2 regions of the Leucobacter luti genome follow, and region 1 is predicted to be linked to the other one. Evidence: predicted binding sites of a transcription regulator. Region 1 holds the regulator's gene; the other holds the start of a gene.
What was found. The regulator LexA, encoded in region 1, represses DNA repair genes until DNA is damaged. The targets are predictions, from matches to a motif close to TCGAACANNTGTTCGA.
Positions count from the first base shown of each region.

Region 2: ruvA (Holliday junction branch migration protein RuvA) is a predicted target of LexA. The motif match lies at 5,684-5,699, and genes of this name have one in related genera.

Region 1 covers NZ_CP080492.1:848,832-859,202, reverse strand. The annotation lists gene lipB (lipoyl(octanoyl) transferase LipB) at 1-459, opposite strand, end outside; gene lexA (transcriptional repressor LexA) at 785-1,453, opposite strand; gene K1X41_RS03880 (LysM peptidoglycan-binding domain-containing protein) at 1,712-2,107, shown strand; gene K1X41_RS03875 (histidinol-phosphate transaminase) at 2,635-3,726, shown strand; gene K1X41_RS03870 (DsbA family protein) at 3,833-4,606, shown strand; gene K1X41_RS03865 (cytochrome c biogenesis CcdA family protein) at 4,615-5,451, shown strand; gene hisB (imidazoleglycerol-phosphate dehydratase HisB) at 5,462-6,070, shown strand; gene hisH (imidazole glycerol phosphate synthase subunit HisH) at 6,067-6,705, shown strand; gene priA (bifunctional 1-(5-phosphoribosyl)-5-((5-phosphoribosylamino)methylideneamino)imidazole-4-carboxamide isomerase/phosphoribosylanthranilate isomerase PriA) at 6,769-7,536, shown strand; gene K1X41_RS03845 (SseB family protein) at 7,566-8,477, shown strand; gene K1X41_RS03840 (sodium-dependent transporter) at 8,543-10,168, shown strand; gene K1X41_RS03835 (MetS family NSS transporter small subunit) at 10,165-10,314, shown strand; gene K1X41_RS03830 (branched-chain amino acid transporter permease) at 10,328-10,371, opposite strand, start outside.
Region 2 covers NZ_CP080492.1:165,914-176,284, reverse strand. The annotation lists gene K1X41_RS00820 (RelA/SpoT family protein) at 1-414, opposite strand, end outside; gene secF (protein translocase subunit SecF) at 492-1,529, opposite strand; gene secD (protein translocase subunit SecD) at 1,532-3,319, opposite strand; gene yajC (preprotein translocase subunit YajC) at 3,382-3,864, opposite strand; gene ruvB (Holliday junction branch migration DNA helicase RuvB) at 3,993-5,003, opposite strand; gene ruvA (Holliday junction branch migration protein RuvA) at 4,993-5,631, opposite strand; gene leuA (2-isopropylmalate synthase) at 5,761-7,527, opposite strand; gene K1X41_RS16060 (DUF2207 domain-containing protein) at 7,694-8,599, shown strand; gene K1X41_RS00785 (DUF2207 family protein) at 8,596-9,564, shown strand; gene K1X41_RS00780 (DUF2510 domain-containing protein) at 9,620-10,057, shown strand; gene K1X41_RS00775 (DUF5684 domain-containing protein) at 10,154-10,371, opposite strand, start outside.

The DNA.
Region 1 (10,371 bases):
GTCTTGAGCTGCCGCCCAGACGCCGGATCTGCCTGGGACGCGGAAGCCGGAGACTCCGAACTGCGCCGCGACGTCAATGAGGACCCCCTCAAGTGCCCGCACGAAGTCGACAACGCCGACTCGATCCGCGAGCCGAATCACCGGGTACACGACGAGCTGGCCGGGCCCGTGCCAGGTGACCTTGCCGCCGCGATTCACCGCTACGACCGGGGTGCCGTCTGTTGGATACTCCTCGGGGAGAGAGCGGCGTCCGGCAGTGTAGACCGGAGGATGCTCGAGGAGGAACACGGTGCCTCGGTCCGCTCCACTGCGGACGCGGTCCGCAGCCTCGCGCTGGAGCGAGAGCCCGTGTTCGTAGTCGATGAACTGCGGCGCGAGGCCTGCAATGTCGAATCTTGGCGAGGCAACACGGGGGCGCTGCGCGGGTGAAGCAGCCATGAGGAGATGGGGGGAGCTCATGCCGTCATCTTAAATAGACTCGGTGCAACAAAGCAAATTGGGTGCGTGTGAGGTGCTTGTCGATGATGTGGGAGGGGGCCGAGTTCGCGCAGGAAATTCGAGTTCTTTCGGCCCGAATTCGACAAAAGGATCCTGCGTGAGGTCGAATCTCCTGCGCGAACTCCACTTCGTTTGCGCATGGCGGTCGATGCTCGGGCTCCGCCAGGTGCTCAGGTTGCGCCAGGGGTGTGGTGTGGAAAGGCGGTTGGCGCGTGAGCGCGCACAGCACTCTGGCCCCGGACGGTGGTGTCCGGGGCCAGAGTGCTGTAGAGGAGCGTGCTGGGTTCTATTTCACCGAGCGGAAGACAGCCACGACGCGACCGAGTACCTCGGCGTGGTCGCCGAGGATTGGTTCAAATGCGCTGTTGCGGGGAAGGAGCCAGGTATGGCCGTCACGGCGCCGGAATACCTTGACAGTAGCCTCGCCGTCCAGCATCGCCGCAACGATGTCGCCGTTTTCTGCTTCGCGCTGCTGTCGAACGACCACAAAGTCGTCGTGGCAGATTGCCGCGTCGATCATGGACTCGCCCACGACCTTGAGCATGAAGAGCTGGCCGTCACCAACGAGCTGGCGGGGAAGTGGGACAACTTCTTCAACTTGCTGATCTGCCGTAATGGGGACACCCGCCGCGATTTGGCCAACGAGCGGCACAAAGGCGGTCTCCTGTGGCTGGTGCGCACCAGCATCGGCAATCGCACTGCTTGTGGAGGCGAGCTCAACCAGGATCTCGAGTGCGCGCGGCCGATTCGGGTCGCGACGAATGTATCCGCCGAGTTCCAGCCGGCTGAGCTGGTGGGTGACGCTCGAGAGTGACGACAGGCCAACGGCATCGCCAATTTCGCGCATGCTTGGCGGGTACCCGCGAGATTCAACTGAGCGCCCGATGAACTCGAGAATTGCCTGCTGCTTCTCGGTCAGTGGCTTCATGGAGTTCGGCGTGGCTGCATCGCTCATCGCTGTCCTTTCCGCCTCGGGAGGCCTGGTGTGGGGCTGGGGTCAGCGAATGTCAGTGGTACCTGATTCAGTGATCGCGTTGCTCGAAACCCTAGTCGCAACGTTCGAACGCCGGCAAACATGTGTTCGAGTGTCGCGGAAAAGATCGAAACATAGATTCGAACTCGCGGTTGCGGTTTCGATCTATCGAAGATATATTCGAAACAGATGTTCGCACGGATCTGGTATTCGCGAGCGTCACGAAGAAAGGAAGTCACCATGAGTGCCGTAGCGATTCAGGCAGTACAGCCGATTGAGTCCCGCACCCGGCTGCGCCTGACCCGGCGTGGTCGCGTCGTCTTGGGTGCCCTCGCCACAGTCTTCACCGCTGGAGTCCTCGCCTTTGTGGCAACCCTCGGTGCGCCGCAGGCGCTCGCAAGCGATGCACAGGGCGGGGGGCAGCAGTTCCACTACGTCGTGGTTCAGCCGGGCGCTTCGCTCTGGTCAGTCGCCACTGAGCTCGATGCGGGCGCGGACCCGCGCGACCTCGTTGCGGAGATCGTGCAGTTGAACCAGCTCGACGGTTCCGGTGTCGAAGCGGGTCAGCCCCTTGCGGTGCCGCTGCGCTTCTCGGATAGCCCGGCCGTGGTGTCTGCGGCAGACCTCGGCCTGTGAGAAGCTCTCTCTTCTGAGCTGGGCTGCGCGACTTGCGCAATAGGACTCGCTGAACGCGAGTGTCGTCCTGAACATGAGTGTCGGAATCGTCTTGAATATGAGTGTCGGAGTCGTCGGAGCCGAAGAACTCGATTGTTCCTTTCCCTCTCCCGTTCACCCGAGCCTGTGGCTTGAGTCTTCGCCCCCGCGCATGCAGCCTAAGCTTTCGCCCCCCCCCCGAGCCTGCGGCTTGAGCCTTCGCCCTGAATAGCGAGCTCAGATCTTGAAGCCAGCGGCTTCAGCCGCCCGATGCTGGCGCATCACGCCCGCCTCGCACCTCTCGGCTCTCCACCCTCATCTGTTGGCCCGTGACTGCCGGCTTACGGCTCTCGGCTCTCAGCTCACGGCCTGTAGTGCACGGCTCGCAGCTCACGGCCTGTAGTGCGCGGCTCGCAGCTCGCAGCTCGCAGCTCGCAGCTCGGAGCGTGTGACTGTCAGACTCAGGCCCCGGCCTGTCAGTGGGGGACTGCCTCCCATAGACTGGAGGGGTGACCAGCTTGAGCGACCTCCCACTCCGCGCAAACCTTGTCGGGAAGCAGCCGTACGGTGCCCCGCAAGATATGGTGCCCGTCAGCCTCAACGTCAACGAGAACACGCATCCGATCCCCGACGAAGTCGTCGCGGACATCGTCGCGTCTCTCGCTACTGCGGTCCGGAGCGTCAACCGCTACCCAGATCGCGAGTTTGATGAACTCCGGGCAGCGCTCGCCGGCTACCTCGGCCACGGGCTCACCCCAGCGCAACTCTGGGCTGCGAACGGCTCCAACGAGGTGCTGCAGCAGATCCTGCAGGCCTTCGGCGGGCCAGGCCGATCGCTCCTCAGTTTCACGCCCACCTACTCGATGTACCCCCTGCTCGCCTCCGGCACAGATACCACCTGGATCGACGTTCCGCGCCCAAGTGACTACGCGCTCACCCCCGAGCTCGTGGTGGCGGCGCTGGCAGAGCACCAGCCGGACATCGTGATCCTCTGTGGACCAAACAACCCCACCGGCACGCCTCTCGACCGCGAGGTCATTCTCGCGGCGTATGACGCGTTCGACGGCATCCTCATCGTCGACGAGGCATACCAAGAATTCGACACAGAACACGAGAGCGCGGTGACCCTCCTGCCCGGGCGGCATCGCCTCCTCGTGTCTCGCACGATGAGCAAGGCCTTCGCCTTCGCCGGTGTTCGGCTCGGCTATTTGGCTGCCGATCCCGCGGTCATCGACGCGCTGCGTCTCGTCCGACTTCCGTACCACCTCTCCGCGCTCACCCAGGCGGCTGCCACTGCCGCGCTCCGCCACGCAGACGCGATGCTTCGTGCGGTCGCGGATATTCGGATGCAGCGAGACCGCCTCGGCGCAGCGCTCACGGAACTGGGGTACGCAGTGCACCCCTCGGGCGCGAACTTCCTGCTCGTCGGTGGCTTCGCCGATCCAGCGGCCACCTTCGCGGCGCTCCGGGCGGAAGGCATCTTGATCCGCAACCTCAGCATCGACGGTCATCTCCGGATCACCGCGGGCACCGCAGCTGAAACCGACGCCGTGATTGCTGCGATTGCGGCGCTCGGGGCCGGCGGTGCCAGAAACGCTTGAGCACCGTCGCGCCTGCGGCCGCCAAACGTAGCTGCGCACCCGTCGGGCTCCGCATTCTGTGAACCAGCGGAGAGGCCGCGCCAGGGCCCCAGCTAGCCTGGGAGGTATGCCTCACGCCCCGGAGACTCTGCCCCGCCACGAACTCGAGCGCTCACTGCGGCGCTCCCGCACACTCAACGTCGTCCTTGCCGCCCTCGCAGTCGCGGGCCTGGTCTTCGGCGGTGTGCAGCTCGTGCGCGGGGACGCGAACGGCACGAAGGATGCCACCACTGCGGCCGGCGAAGCACGCCCACAGAGCGGTGACGGCAGCACCGGCACTCCCGCTGCAACGGTTGAGCGCCGCATCGACGGCGACACGATGGCGCTCGGCGCGCTCGACGCTCCCGTGGTGCTGAGCGAGTGGACCGACTTCCGTTGCCCCTTCTGCGCCGTGTACTCGCGTGACACCCTCCCAGTGCTCATCGAGGAGTACGTCGAGACCGGCAAGGTTCGGCTCGAAATCCATGACGTTGCCTACTTCGGCGAGGAATCCACTCGTGCGGCGGCCGCAGCGCGCGCCGCCGGGGAACAGGGCCACTACTTCGAATTCCTGAAGGCCGTCTACGATGCGGCCCCCGAGAGCGGGCACCCCGAGCTCACTCCGGACGAACTGCGTGCATTCGCGAAGACCGCTGGCGTCCCTGACCTCGCGCTCTTTGCCACCGACATGGAACGCGCTGATCTCCGCGCGGCCGTCGAGCAGAGCACTACGCAGGCCCAGCAGCTTGGAGTGAGCGGCGTGCCATTCTTCGTGGCGGACGGCAAAGCTATGAGCGGCGCGCAGCCGGTCGAGGCCTTCCGCACGATGCTCGACGAGGCCTTGGCCGCGGCCAAGCAGTAAGCCCCACTGTGAGCCTCAGTCTCCTCGGCGCCTTCCTCGGCGGAGTCCTCACTCTGCTGAGCCCCTGCTCGGTGATGCTGCTCCCGGCATTCTTCGCCTACGCCTTCTCCAGCCCCGGCGCGCTGCTTGCCCGCACGGGGGTCTTCTTCCTCGGCCTTGCCACCGCACTCGTGCCGCTTGGCCTGCTCGCTGGGACGCTCGGTGCATGGGTGAACCAGAACCGCTTCACTCTTGTCACCGTCGCTTCAGTGCTCGTGATCCTGCTCGGAGCCGCCATGCTGCTCGGGATCCGCCTGCCTGGCGTGATCCAGCAGCGCGGCGCCGAGAGCGCCTCGATCGCGTCTGTCTTTGCGCTCGGCACGGTGTACGGACTTGCGGGCGTCTGTGCCGGCCCCATGCTTGGAGCCGCTCTTGCATTCGCCGCGTTCGGTGGCAACGCACTCCTGGGTGGGCTGATCCTGCTCGTGTTTGCCGCTGGAATGACGGTGCCGCTCCTGCTGCTCGCCCTCCTCTGGGAACGGCTGCCTGCCGTGCGGAAGCTCGTGCGCCCCCGCGAGCTCGTGATCGGGCGGTGGCGCAACACCTGGACCAATATCGTCGGTGGCATCATCACGGTCGGCATCGGCGTGCTGCTCCTCGTCACTCAGGGCACCACATCGCTCGGTGGGGTGCTCGGCGCGACGGATCAGGCCAGGCTTGAGGCGGGCGTCATGCAATTCGCCAACGGAGTTCCCGACTGGGCCGTCGCTGTGCTCTTTGTTGCATTGGCTGGCACCTGGCTGACGGTATTCTTCGCACGCAGGGGCCGCGCACGTAGAGCGCAGGCGCTCGCCGAACTTGGCTAGACTGGGCCGCATGACTGCAGCCACACGCACCGTCTCACTCGAGCGTTCCACGAGCGAGTCGCAGATCAGCCTGAGCCTCGACCTCGACGGGACCGGCGCCTCTGACATCCAGACTGGCGTCCCGTTCTTCGACCATATGCTCACCGCATTCGCGCGGCACTCGCTGACCGACCTCACCGTGCGTGCGCAGGGCGATATTGAGATCGATGTGCACCACACCGTCGAGGACACGGGGATCTTGCTCGGCCAGGCGCTGCTTGAGGCGCTCGGAGACAAGCGGGGCATCTCGCGCTACGGTGACGCGCTCGTGCCTCTCGACGAGGCGCTGGCTCAGGCTGTTGTCGACATTTCGGGACGTCCGTACCTCGTGCACTCCGGCGAGCCCGCAGGCTTCGAGTTTCACCTCATCGGCGGTCACTTCACCGGCTCGATGGTGCGCCACTTTTTCGAGGCGCTGACGCTGAACGCGCGCCTCACCGTGCACCTGAAACTGATTGAGGGACGGGACCCGCACCACATCGCCGAGGCGGAGTTCAAAGCGTTCGCGAGGGCGTTTCGGCAGGCGAAGGCACTCGACCCGCTGGTCACCGGTGTGCCCTCCACCAAGGGCGCACTGTGACCGCAGCCGCCCCACGGGTCGCCGTCCTCGACTACGGTTCGGGCAACGTCCACTCGGCTGTCAAAGCGCTGGCTGCGGCGGGTGCCGAGGTCGAACTCACGAGGGATCCACGTGCAGTCCAGGCCGCTGATGGCCTGCTGGTACCTGGCGTCGGCGCGTTCGACGCCGTCATGCAGCAGTTGCGCGACGTCCGGGGTGATGAACTCATTGACCGCCGGCTCGCTGGCGGCCGCGCGGTGCTCGGCATCTGCGTCGGCCTGCAGGTGATGTTTGCGCGCGGAGTCGAGCGCGGTGTCGAGACCGAAGGGCTCGATCAGTGGCCAGGCACCGTGCGGGAGCTCGACGCCCCCGTGCTGCCGCACATGGGCTGGAACACCGTCACAGCGCCGGAAGATTCCCGCCTCTTCGCTGGCGTCGCGGACGAACGCTTCTACTTCGTGCACTCGAACGCGGCCACGGAGTGGACGATTGAGGGCCGCACCCCCTCGACGCGTCCGCGCGTAACCTGGGCAGAGCACGGCGAACGCTTTGTCGCGGCAGTGGAAAATGGCCCGCTCAGTGCGACCCAGTTCCACCCGGAGAAGTCGGGCGAGGCCGGGATTCAGTTGTTGCGCAACTGGATCGCCACGTTCTGACCCCCTGCGCACCACGATTTCACCAGACCCACACTTTTCACACGCACGAGGAGCACACCACACATGAGCGAGTTCGCTGAGGGCCCGAAACTGCAACTGCTGCCGGCGATCGACATGGTCGACGGGAAAGCCGTGCGGCTCACGCAGGGCGAAGCAGGAACCGAGACGAACTATGGCAGTCCGGTGGACGCCGCCATGGACTGGATCGACCAGGGTGCGGAGTGGATCCATCTCGTCGACCTCGACGCGGCCTTCGGGCGCGGCAGCAACGTTGCTGTGGCGCGCAAGATCGTGAAGCGCGCTGGCAATGCCATCGACATCGAGTTCTCGGGCGGGATCCGGGACGACGCGAGTCTCGAAGCTGCGCTTGAGATGGGTGCACGGCGGGTGAACCTCGGCACCGCAGCGCTCGAGAACCCTGAGTGGACGCGCTCCGTGATCGCACGCTTCGGCGATCAGATCGCGGTCGGCCTTGATGTGCGGGGCGAGACGCTCGCAGCCCGCGGCTGGACCGAAGACGGCGGCAACCTTTGGGACGTGCTGGATCGGCTGGAAGACGCGAACTGCTCGCGCTATGTGGTGACCGACGTGACAAAAGACGGCATGATGGGTGGCCCGAACGTCGAACTGTTGCGCCAGGTCGCGCTCCGCACTGACCGCCCCGTCGTGGCGTCCGGCGGTATCTCGAGCCTCGACGATCTCGTCGCGCTGCGTGCGCTCGTGCCGCTCGGCGTCGAAGGCGCAATCATCGGCAAGGCCCTCTACGACGGGGCATTTTCTCTGCCTGCGGCCCTCGACATCGCTGGCCGCCCCGCACGGGCGCACTCCTAGCCGGCACAAGCACCAGGCGCACGCGCACCATGGCGATCAAGAAACTGCCGTCCACCGGCGACGCACCTCGCACGACGGGTGTGCCAGAGAGCCTGGTGCCCGGCGGCGCTGTCGACTCCGCCGGGTTTCCGTGGGAAGGGCGGAGCTTCGACCATCACGGCACAGCGTTCGCCGACGATGATGGTGCGACACCTGAGCGGGTCGCCGCTGCGGTAGCTGAACTGCGTGCGGCTGCCGCCGACGCCGCGGCCGCCACGTCCGCCGCGACGCACTGGGAGGCCGTGGCGCGGATCGCGGACGCACACACCCGGGTGATCTTGGCGCTCGGCACCTCACGCGTGCTCGTGCCGATGCTTGCCGAGGCCGGTGACGTCGGAGTCACTCCCGAGGGCAAGACCGTGGAGAAAACGCAGGAGCTGTCGATCGTGACGGTCGCGGCTCCTGATGGCCGCCGAGTGCTGCCCGTGTTCAGCTCGGTCGAGACGCTCGGCCGCTGGCACGAAGAAGCCAGGCCGATCCCGGTGCCAGCAACGCAGGCCGCGCTCGCAGCGGTGCAGGAACTGACGGATCTGATTATTCTGGACGCCGCAACTCCGGAACTGGAGTACGGGATCCGGCGCCCCGCGCTGCGCGCCCTCGCGCTGGGCGAGACCTATGTGCCGGCCTGGGCCGACGAAGCGGTGCTCGCGGCATTTCGCGCTGCCGTCACCTCGGAGCCAGCAGTGGCGGATCTCTGGCTCTCACCAGGGGATCCGGAGGGCAGGCTGATTGCCCCCGAGGTTGATGTGAATCTGAAGCTCGCACCCGGGCTGGATCGTGAGGCCCTCACTGCGCTCCTCGAACGCGCGCAGTCCCGTTGGGCAGCATCCGAGACCATCGCCGAGCGTGTCGACTCGATGCGACTGCGTCCCATCGCGGATCAACCGAACGCGGGCAAGTAGCGCAACCCCTGCTACGCTCGCCTGATGCCTTCGGCCAGAATTCGGCCGCCGACGAAGCGAGAACGATGACGCAGACCACGACACCCACCAGCGCACCAGCACGCGCCGAATGGACCGGCCAGTTCGGGTTCATCATTTCCGCCATCGGCTCCGCGGTGGGCCTCGGCAATATCTGGCGCTTCCCCGGGGTCGCCTATGAGAATGGTGGCGGAGCATTTTTGATCCCGTACATCGTCGCGCTCTTGACCGCCGGGATCCCGATCCTGTTCCTCGACTATGCGATCGGCCACCGGTTCCGCGGCTCGGCCCCGCTCGCGCTGCGTCGCCTCGCGGGCAAGCTCGGCGAAGGGATCGGGTGGTTCCAGGTCATGATCTGCGTATTCATCGCGATCTATTACACGGCGGTGCTCGCGTGGGCCTCCAGCTACTTCGTTTTCTCCTTCGATCTGAAGTGGGGCGAGGATGCCGCACAGTACTTCACCGGTGAGTACTTGCAGCTTGCGGATGCACCGTTCACGCTTGACTTCGTACCCGCGGTGCTGGTGCCGCTCATCCTCATGTGGATCGTGGCGCTCGTAGTGCTCGGCGCTGGCGTCGTGAAGGGCGTCCAGCGGCTGAATATGATTGCGATTCCGCTCCTCGTCGCGGGCTTCCTCGTCCTCGTGGTGCGCGCGCTGTTTCTGCCGGGTGCGGCTGACGGCTTGAACGCCCTGTTCACGCCAGATTTTGCGGCGCTCGCGGATCCCTCAGTGTGGGTGGCAGCGTACAGTCAGATCTTCTTCTCGCTCTCAGTGGCATTCGGCATCATGATGACGTACTCCTCGTATCGCCGCAGACGCTCGAATATGACAGCGCCCGGTCTCGTAGTCGCGTTCGGCAACTCATCGTTTGAGATTCTGGCTGGCGTTGGCGTCTTCGCCACGCTTGGCTTCTTTGCGCATCAGCAGGGGGTCGCAGTTGCCGATCTGGAAGGTTTGAAGGGGGTCGGTCTTGCCTTCATGACGTTCCCGGCGATCGCCACCCAGATGCCGGGTGGTGAGATCTTCGGTGCGCTATTCTTCGGCGCGCTCACGCTTGCCGGATTGACGTCCATGATCTCGATCATGGAAGTGATCCTGGCCGGGGTGATGGACAAGTTCGGGCTGACGCGCAAGCGTGCGGTGTACGGGATTGGCGGAGTGCTCGCTGTGATCTCGGTGGTGTTGTTTGGCACGAGTTCGGGGCTCACTGCGCTCGACACGATCGACAACTGGGCGAACAACATCGGCATTGTGGCCTCCGCGGTGGTCATGACGATCACGGTGCTGTGGATCCGGCGGGCAGGCCGCGAACTCAGCGGACACCTGAGCGTACTCTCGACCTTCAAAGTTGGCCGCGTATGGCTCTTCTGCGTCTCGGTGCTCGGTCCGGTGGTATTGGGATACATGCTGATCGTCACCGTGATTGACCTCGTGCGGGAGCCGTTCTCCGGCTACGACGGCGGCTATCTGCTCATTGTTGGGTGGGGGTCGATTGCACTCATGATCATCGGCTCCGTCGTGTTGACCCTGAGTCCGTGGCGTTACAATCCGGATCGCTTCACGCCGTGGCCAGCACTGCCAGGCGCGAAAACGACGCGGGATCCCGTGCCAGCGCCCGCAAGTCATGCAGCGCCCCCAGCAGCACCCGAGTCGGAGGAGACGGCACGATGACGCCGATTGCGATCACCTTTCTGATCTTCGCCCTCGCCATCATTTGGGGTGGGCTGATCGCGAGCACAGTGTTTCTGATGCGCACACCCGAGGTGGCCGAGTACCCCGTTGGCGGGGAGGACGACGCGTTCGAGCGCCTGGAGTAGCGCTGCGTCTCGTCTAGAGCAGATTGATCAGCAGGATGTAGCAGGCGGTGCCGGCAG
Region 2 (10,371 bases), 680 kb from region 1:
CGAATCTCCGTACTTCACCTTGTCGAGCTTCGTCACACCATCAACGAGCATCGCGATTTCTTCGCCGAAATCAGCGGTCAACTGGTCGAGGGTGTACTCCGTGTCCTCGACGGTGTCGTGCAGCAGCGCGGCAGCAATAGCTACCGGGGCGACCCCGAGCTCAGCGAGGATCTGAGCGACGGCGATCGGGTGAGTGATGTACGGCTCCCCACTGCGGCGTTTCTGGCCGCGATGAGCACGCTCCGCAGTGGTGTAGGCCCGCTCGATGACGGAAAGATCAGCTCGGGGGTAGTTGCCCCGCACCGTACGGACAAGCTGATCAACGGCGCCCGGGGCGCTGCCCCGCGAGAAGATTCGTGGCACGAGGCGGCGCAGAGCGGTCGTACCGCCATGTGCCACATCATTCGTTACCACCTGAACTCCTCCTCGAATGTTTGAACGCTACACCACGGGCACCCATTCCAACGAACTGGGTGCCCGCGGTGTGGCGCCTACTCCGAAGCGGCCGCCACATCCTTCGCGCTGGCCGTCTCCTCAGACACGCTCTCCCCGCGAGCGCGGAGTGCCTTCTCATCGTGCCGCTTAATCGCCGGTTCCCCCTCACGCAAGTGTGCGTAGGTCGGTGCTGCGATGAAGATCGTCGAGTATGCCCCGACGAGAATACCGATGAACAGCGCAAGCGAAATGTCGCGGAGCGTACCCGCACCCAGCACGAAGGCGCCAATGAAGAGGATCGAACCCACTGGGAGCAGTGCGACGATCGAGGTGTTGATCGAGCGCACGAGCGTCTGGTTGACGCCCAAGTTCACGGCCTCACCAAAGGTCCGGCGCTCGTTCAGCTCGCCCGGGATTGTATTCTCACGGATCTTATCGAACACCACAACGGTGTCATAAAGCGAGTAGCCCAGGATGGTGAGGAAGCCAATCATCGCGGCGGGCGTAATCTCGAACCCAGAAATCCCGTAGATGCCTGCGGTGATGATGAGGTCGTGGAGCAGCGCGACGATCGCCGCAAGCGACATCTTCCAGGTTCTGAAGTACAACATCATCACGACTGCAGCGAAGACGATGAACACGATGAGCGCGATGAAGGCCTGGCGTGTGATGTCCTGACCCCAAGTCGGGCCAATGAACGAATACGTGACTTCAGCGTCGCTCACGTCATACGCCTGTGCGAGGGCCTCGGTAACGTCGAGGTTCTCAGCTTCTTTGAGCGCCTCGGTCTGCACACGAACGTCTGTCGGTCCCAGCAGTGTGACGCGTGGAGCACTCGAAGGGAGCACCTTGGCAACCGCCTGCTCGGCGATCGCTGGGTCACGATCCTGCCCGTCTGCGAGGTGAACCTGAAACTGGCTTCCCCCGGTGAACTCGATCCCGAAGGTGAACCCTCCGCGCATCATTGGCCCAACAATGGAGAGGATGATGAGCACGATTGAGATCGCGTACCAGGTCTTGCGCCGGCCAATGAAGTCGATCGACTTCTCACCGGTGTAAAGCGCGTTGCCGAACTCGGCGAATGAGCGAGCCATTTCTAGCTCTCCTTTCCAGCGGTAGCGCCAGCGGATTCAGCCGCTTTCCGCTCCGCAATGGTCTGCCGACGTTCTGCTTCCTTTTGGCTGCGCGCGACCTTTTTCCCCGCGCCCTTGCTCGCGACGACAGGCTCACGGAACTGTGCGCGGCCTCGATAGACCGCACCGAGCTTCCGTGGGTCCAGGCCAGAGAACGAGTGACCGCTCTGATAGAAGCGAGTCCGTGCAAGCAGCGTCATCATCGGGTGTGTGAAGAGGGCGACCACCGCGACGTCCACCAGCGTGGTGAGACCCAGCGTGAACGCGAATCCCTTGACGTTCCCGACGGCGAGGATGAACAGGATCACCGCTGCCAGGAAGTTCACGCCGTCTGATGCGAGCACCGTGCGGAACGCCTTCTTCCAGCCGTGCTCAACCGCGCTCTCGATGGTGAAACCGTCGCGCAGTGCGTCTCGAATACGTTCGAAGTAGACGATGAAGGAGTCGGCTGTGAACCCGACGGCGACGATAATACCGGCGACGCCGGCGAGCGAAAGTCGGTATCCCTGACGCCATGAGAAGAAGGTGAGGAGGAGATAGGTGAGCACACCTGCAATCACGAGCGAAGCAATCGTGAGCGACCCCAGTGCTCGGTACTGGAAGAGCGAGTATACGACGACGAGCAGCAAGCCGATCAGGCCTGCGAGCAGACCCGCGCCGAGCTGGCTGGTGCCGAGCGTTGCCGAAATGTCTTCCTGGCTCTGCACGGTGAAGTCAATCGGCAAGGCACCGAACTTGAGCTGGTCCGCGAGCGCCTGCGAGCTCTCCTGAGTAAAGCTGCCGCTGATCGAAGGCCGGCCGTCAAGGATCTGTCCCTGCATCGCCGGCGCAGACAGCACGCGACCATCGAGCACGAACGCAAACTGATCCTTCGGTGACTCTGCCCCGTAAAGCCGGGTGCTGATCTTCCCGAAGGTCTCAGCCCCCTTCTTGTTCATGATGATCTGCACGTTCCAGCTTCCGGTGGTCGCACCGGTCTGCGTCGTTTCCATCCCAGCGGTCGCATCGGTGATGACATCACCGCTGAGCTCAACCGGGCCCAGGAGGAACTTAGCCGCACCGGTGTCGTCACACGTGATGAGTGGTCGATCTGCCGGCGCGTTCGTGCCGTTGAGCTCAGCTTCCATGTCACAGGTGAACGCGTCGTACTTCGCTTGCAGCGCAGGAGTCAGCCACGCATCGTCACCCGCGCCCTCAGGAAGCGGGTCCGGGTAGAGATCCTCGGCGTCGCCAAACACGATCTTCTCAGCAGCGGCTTTGTCGGCCTTCGCCTGCTCAGCAGCGGCCTTCTCCTCGTCCGTCTGCGTGCCATCCTCGCCCGTTGCGGTGGTTGCGGCAAGCTGGGACATGTCAACACCGATGCCCGTTGCGAGGACGGGACGGAAGTCGAGCTTCGCTGACGCTTCGATCCGCTGCAGCGTCGCCTCGTCGGCCTTGCCGGGAATCGACACCGAAATGTGCTGACTCCCCTGCGTGGTGATCTCCGCTTCGGAGACACCCGCCGCGTCAACACGCTGACGAATAATTGACACTGCCTGCTGCAGCTGCTCGCCACCGACGGCTTGACCATCGGTCTGCTCGGCAGCGAGCAGAATCTGCGTTCCACCCTGAAGATCAAGTGCAAGCTTGGGGGTCCACGTCGCATCGCTGCGGAACACACCATAGGTGATCAGGCCCGCGAGCCCAACGATCAGGACCAAAAGGAACACGAGTGAGCGACGCGCTCTCCGCACGTTTGGTGTGGACGCCAAGACTGACTGCTTTCTCTCAGGGTACAAAGGTGGTGCCGCGGGCGAAGCCGCGGCAAGGCGAGCTAGGCCTTCGGCGTCTGCTCGCCACCCTGGTTATCGGCGTCAGGACGCTCGATATCGGACTCATTTGCTGCGCGATCGATGGTCTCGTCAGACGCGTTCTTCACGTCATCCGAGGCATCAGCCACGCCTGCATCAACGTTGCCGTTTGCAAGACGCTCGCCAAATGCAGGATCGTCGTCAGGAGCAAGGTCGGCAGCGGCCACATCAGCCGGCGCGTCAACAGGAGCAACGATCTGGGAGATTGCGTTGCGGTGCACGACGAAGGTGCTGGTGCCACTGCGCACCGTGACCTTGTTGTCTTCCTCGTCAACCGAGTCGATCGTGCCGAAGATTCCGGACTGAAGCATGACCTCAGCTCCTGGACGCAAACCGCTCTGCAGCTCCTGCATGGCCGCCTGGCGCTTCTTACCGTTGCGGAACATGAAGAAGATCAGCAGCGCAATTAGCGCAAACATCAGGAGTGTAATCGGGTCGATTGCCACGATGGTCCTTTCGGTGGGCGTGCACGTGCGGATGCAGAAGGCACAATTCTGTCGATTCTAGCGTGCTGACACTGCGATCTCCCACACAATTCAGTGCCGAAACACACTCAGTTCGGCAGCGAGAGGCGCTACGCCGGTGCCAGAGGAGCTCCTGGCGGTACTGCGCCGATGTGCTCCCAGCCGAGTCTGGTGGCGACGCGTCCGCGCGGGGTGCGGGTGAGGAGCCCGGTACGAACAAGAAACGGCTCAACCACCGCTTCGATTGTCTCCGCTTCTTCACCGACAGAAACAGCCAACGTCGAGAGCCCGACGGGGCCACCACCGAAGCGTTCCACAACGGCCCGCAGCACCTCACGGTCGAGCCGATCAAGCCCGTGCTCGTCCACGTCATACAGGGCGAGCGCCGCCTGGACCGTCGCAGTATCCCCCGGAGTATCGTGCACGAGACTGAAGTCTCGCACCCGGCGGAGCAAGCGGTTCGCGATGCGCGGGGTCCCGCGTGAGCGCCCAGCGATCTCCTCGATACCCTGCTCGGACAGCCCAAAGCCGAGCAGACCTGCGGCGCGGCGGACCACACTCACGAGCTCGTCAGTTGCGTAGAACTCGAGGTGAGCCGTAAACCCGAAGCGGTCGCGAAGCGGATTCGGCAGGAGCCCCGAGCGCGTTGTTGCGCCGACGAGCGTAAATGGGGAGAGCTCCAGCGGCACTGAGGTCGCACCCGCTCCCTTGCCCACCATGATGTCGACTTTGAAGTCTTCCATCGCGAGATAGAGCATTTCCTCGGCGCTTCGAGCCATGCGATGAATCTCGTCTATGAACAGCACCTCGCCCGGGGTCAGAGCGGATAGCACAGCCGCGAGATCCCCCGCGTGCTGGATCGCGGGTCCGGACGTCTGATGCAGCGGCTTATCCAGCTCCGTGGCAACGATCATAGAAAGCGTGGTCTTACCCAGCCCTGGCGGGCCAGCCAGCAGGATGTGGTCGGGGGTGCGTTGTTGCATCGTTGCCGCGTTGAGGAGCAACGCGAGCTGGCTTCGCACCTTCGCCTGGCCAACAAACTCGGCCAGTGTTGCCGGGCGCAGCGCGCCCTCGTACCCCTGCTCAAACGTGGTTGCCTGCGGCGACAGCTCATCGCTCATCGGCCACCACCGGCCGTGCGTGAACCGGGCCGACCGGCCTGCAGCAGCGCGAGCGCAGCCCGCAGCAGCTCAGCGTTGGACTCCGGGGCACCCGCGTCCAGAGCATCGGCAACAGCGAGCTGAGCGTCAGCTGCCCCCAGCCAAGGCCCACCAGCCCGTCAGCCACGGCGTCAGCGACACTCGCGGCCGCTGGGCCACGCCCGGCAACGGACGGTTCGCCCAAATCAAGACTTGCGAGCTTGCCGGCGAGCGACACCACGATGAGCTTCGCGGTCTTCGGCCCAATGCCCGATACTTTGCGGAACGGCTTTTCATCTTCGCTTGCCACCGCTTCGGCGATTTCTGCGGGGGCCAACGCGGAGAGCACTCCGAGAGCGCTTCTCGGCCCGACGCCCGACACCGCAATGAGATGACCGAACACTTCAAGCTCGGCCTCCGAGTGAAAGCCAAAGAGCGTGAGCGAGTCTTCACGCACCACGAGCGAAGTGAGCAGCGCGAGGTCTTCGCCGGGCTGCGGCTGCGGCACGCGACCGCTCGGCACCTCCACGCGCATGCCGAGTCCGCCCAGGCCAATGACCGCCCAGCCCGCACCTGAGGCGAGCACCGGTCCACGAATCGAAGCAATCACATGCCCACCCTAGAATGCGCGACGAGGCGACGAAGCCCGCCACACCGATCATTCGAACAAAAGTACGAATACTCGGTTGGCGGGCCAGTCATTCTCGGGGTTCCGCGGCACGGATCCCCACAGCGATCGTCAGTGAGCGGCGACGGCGACCTCGGTCGGTGCGGCGTTGCGCACGGCCCGATTGACCGAGGAAATGATTGCCTTGAGCGTCGCACGGCTCGTATCGGGATCAACACCCACACCCCACAGCCGCTGCCCATCCACTTCGAGATCTACGTATGCCGCCGCCACAGCATCACCGCCCGAGCTCATCGCGTGCTCAACGTAGTCGAAGAGGGTGACACTGTGTCCGTCGGCGTTGAGCGCGTTGATAAACGCATCAACTGGACCGTTGCCGTGGCTTGTCGCTTGTTTCTGCTCGTCGCCTTCGCGGTAATCCACGACGAGTTCGGTCACACCGTCTCCCGCGCTTGTGCTCGCAGTGCGGAAGATCTCGTAGCGCCCCCAGCGTGCTGCATCCTCCGAAGAGGCAGGCAGATATTCGTCCTGGAAAATGCGCCAGATTGCGTCACTCGACATCTCACCGCCCTCACTGTCAGTGACGTTCTGGACCACGGCGCTGAACTCAATCTGCAACCGACGCGGCAGGTCGAGGCTGTGGTCCGTCTTCAGCAGGTACGCAACACCGCCCTTCCCTGACTGGGAATTCACTCGGATCACCGCCTCGTAGGAGCGACCCAAGTCCTTCGGGTCGACCGGGAGATACGGCACTGCCCACTCAATGTCATCGACGCTCTTGCCCGCGGCTTCTGCATCCGCGGCCATGCGCTCGAAACCCTTCTTGATAGCGTCCTGGTGCGAACCCGAGAATGCCGTATAGACGAGGTCCCCCGCCCACGGGCTGCGCTCTGGCACCCGGAGCTGGTTGCAGTACTCAGCGGTGCGGCGTACCTCATCAAGCCGGGAGAAGTCGATCTGCGGGTCGATGCCCTGCGTGAACATATTGATGCCCAAGGCGACGAGGTCCACGTTGCCGGTGCGCTCGCCATTGCCGAAGAGGCAGCCCTCAATCCGGTCTGCGCCCGCCAAATAGCCGAGCTCGGCTGCCGCTACGCCAGTGCCGCGGTCATTGTGCGGGTGCAGCGAGATGATGACGTTCTCTCGGTGGTTCAGGTGCCGCCCCATCCACTCGATCGAATCGGCGTAGACGTTTGGCGTCGCCATCTCAACCGTGGCTGGGAGATTGATAATGACCTTGCGCTCTGGTGTCGGTTCGAACACCTCGAGCACTGCGTTGCAGACTTCCGCAGCGTATTCCAACTCGGTGCCGGTGTACGACTCAGGAGAATACTCGTAGTACACGTCAACGTCAGGACAGATCGCTTCGGCGGCCTTGCACAGCTTCGCACCCTCGACGGCAATGCGCTTGATGCCCTCACGGTCCGAGCGGAACACGACGTCTCGCTGCAGGATGGAGGTGGAGTTATACAGGTGCACGATGGCTTGCTTCGCACCGATGAGTGACTCGTAGGTGCGAGTGATCAGGTGTTCGCGCGCCTGAGTCAAGACCTGAATCGTGACATCGTCGGGGATCGCGCCATCTTCAATCAGGTGACGTACAAAATCGAAGTCCGTCTGGCTCGCTGAGGGGAAGCCGACCTCGATCTCCTTGTATCCCATCTTGACGAGCAGATCGAACATGATGCGCTTGCGCTCGGGGCTCATCGGATCAATAAGCGCCTGATTGCCGTCTCGGAGATCTACGGCGCACCACCGTGGTGCCGTCGTGATCCGCTTCGTCGGCCAGGTACGATCAGGCAGGTCCACTGGAATGATCTCGTGGAACGGGCGGTAGCGGTGAATCGGCATACCGGAGGGCTGCTGCGTGTTCTTCATTGACTCGTCTTTCTCATCAGGTTCTCGTTCCTCAGCCAAACACAAACACCGCGACGAGGGAGGCCTGAGATTTAGGACTCGTCGCGGCAGCTAAGGAGAAGCGAGCCGAACAGCATATGGTCACTCTACCATGATCGTTTCCCGTCGCGCCTCCTAGGCTAGGGGTATGACCGCGCCGCGCCGACTCCGTGTTCTCCTCGCCACCGCCATAGCTGGGCTTGCTCTGACGCTCACAGGCGCACCCGCTGCCACTGCGCTTCCCGCGCCCCAGGACGCGGGGGCAGTCCGCACAGACTCCAATTCGTCAGTCGAGAATTTCCGCTACAGCAGCTGGGATGTGGACGTCGACGTCGACGTGACCGATGAGGGCAGAGCGATCGCCAACATCACTGAGACGATCGTCGCGGAGTTTCCTGAAACTGAGCAAAATCGCGGGATCATCCGCCGGATCCCGCAGGACTATCTCGGCGCTCGCACGGATCCGCGCAACATCACCGTCACCGACGCACGCGGTGCAGCCGTCCCGTTCGAAGTCGAGCGCGGCAGCGATGACGAGACCGATTCGGCATTCGTCGGTGTGCTCACTGGAACCGACGACTACGTCCACGGACGCCAGACCTACGTGCTGAGCTACACGCTCGATGACGTGATCTTGCACCGTGACGACCAACAGGCTGACGAGTTCTACTGGGACCTTGTCCCCCTCAATCGCGCGCAAGCGATCGACTCGGCGACCGGGTCGGTGACGTTCTCGCCACGCTTAGCTGCGCAGCTCACCGGCGCACAACGCTGCTATGCCGGCGCGTTCGAAGCGCAGACCGAGTGCACACTCGAGACCGGGGACGCCCCAGGCAGCATCACCGTCGCGCCGCTCCCCTCGCACCCCACGCGGGTCTCACCGTCGCGATTGGGCTCACCTCCGGAGCCGTGGTGCAACCCTCAACGAGACTGCCAAACTTCGCTCTTGACACGCTTCCGCTCATTCTCGGCGGCACCGGCATTGCCGCGTCCGGAGTCGGTCTCGCCGCCGTCGTCGCCCAGAACCGCAAGCGTCGCGGCAATCGCACCGTGATCGCGCAGTACGACGTCCCCGCCGAGCTTCCGCCGCTGATCGCTGGCCCGATCGCGGGGGCGCCAAAACCCACACCACCAGCAGAGCTCGTACACCTTGCGCTGCTCGGTGTGACGCGAATTGAGGAGCCACGCGCGCACGACGCGGCACGATCGAAGAAGAAGGATCCCGATCTCGCCCTGCGCCTGCTCGACCCCACGCGCACTCACGATGTGCTCGACGCAGAAACCGTCGCGGCGCTATTCCCCGACGCGGAGCCAGGAACGGTGTATGAGATCCCCAAGGAGGATAGCGAGTTCAGCGATGCAATGACGCGTCTCGCAGCCAGTGGTTCGCAGGCAGCGCTTGATCGCGGCTACTTCGAGCGAGTGCGGAGCCCGCTCGGCGTGGCAATGGGCTGGGTCAGCCTCGCCCTCGTTGCCACGCTCATCGTCTTCATCGTGCTCGGATTCACGACCCGGCTTTCACTCACCCCTATCATCACGATCGGCCTCGCCCTCATTGCCGGCGCCCTCGGGCTTATCGGGATGCTGCCTCACCGCGTCCTCACTCCGCTCGGTGCCGACACACGCAACGTCCTCCGAGGCGTCCGTGAGTTCATTCGCGTGGCAGAGGCCGACCGCATCACCATGCTCCAGTCAGTGGGCACCGCGGAGCGCCGGAGCGAGGGCAATACCGACGTCATACAGATCTACGAACGCCTGCTCCCCTACGCCATGCTGTTTGGTCTGGAACGCGAGTGGGCTCAGGCGCTCGCAACGCGATATCGCGAAGATCCAAGCTACCTCCCCCTGTGGTATCCCGGAGTCGCCGCTGGCGGATTCGATCGGCTCGATTCCTCCATCTCGCAGTTCTCCAGCTCGATCTCGGCGGCCGCGACATACTCAGCCAGCAGTTCAGGCGGGTCAACGGGAGGCGGCTTCGCAGGCGGCGGTGGAGGCGGAGGATTTGCGGGCGGCCGCTAGGCTGACGCTGGGGGGAAACACCGTTTCTGAATCGACCACCAAGGCAGGCACACCCATGATCACCGCAGCAGGCTGGTACCAGGACCCCGAGGGCGTCACACGCTACTGGGACGGCAGGCAATGGACCGCACACGTCGCAGCCAACACGCAGCAAGCGCAGCAAGCGCACCAAGCGACTGCGTACCAGCAACCGTTACAGCCCGAGTATGCAGTGCAATACGCCCAGCCGCAGTACCAGGCTCAGCCGTATCCCGGCCAGCAGGGCTACGGACCCGTGTACCGGGGCACAGCGTCGAACGGGATCGGCGTCGCCGGATTCGTCGTCGGCATCGTGTCCGTGTTTCTCCCCCTCATATTTGGCCTTGCTGCAGGAATCACCGGTCTCATACTCTCCATCTTTGGACTGACGCGGTCCACAATAACTGGGCGCTCTCGGGGCCTCAGCATCGCTGGCATCGTACTGAGCAGCGTCGGGATCCTCGTGATCATCTAGGTGCGTCTCCACTGCAGACTCCGTCACCGACGGAATACCCATTACACGCAAAACGGGGCCGTGGTGCATGCACCACGGCCCCGTTCATTGCTTCGTCTAGCGACGCGGCGTGTAGCGAGATCCACCGAAACCGAGAATCAGGTAGCCGATCGGTGAGAGGATCCAGAGCAAGAAGAACGAGAACACCCCGCCCTTCGCAAAGCGATCCCCGAGCCGAAATGCCACAAATATCGAGAAGATGAACCCGACGATCGGGATCACGTATAGCAGTGTCATCCAAGCAGAGTAGCCAGCAACTTTGACGAGCACGAAGA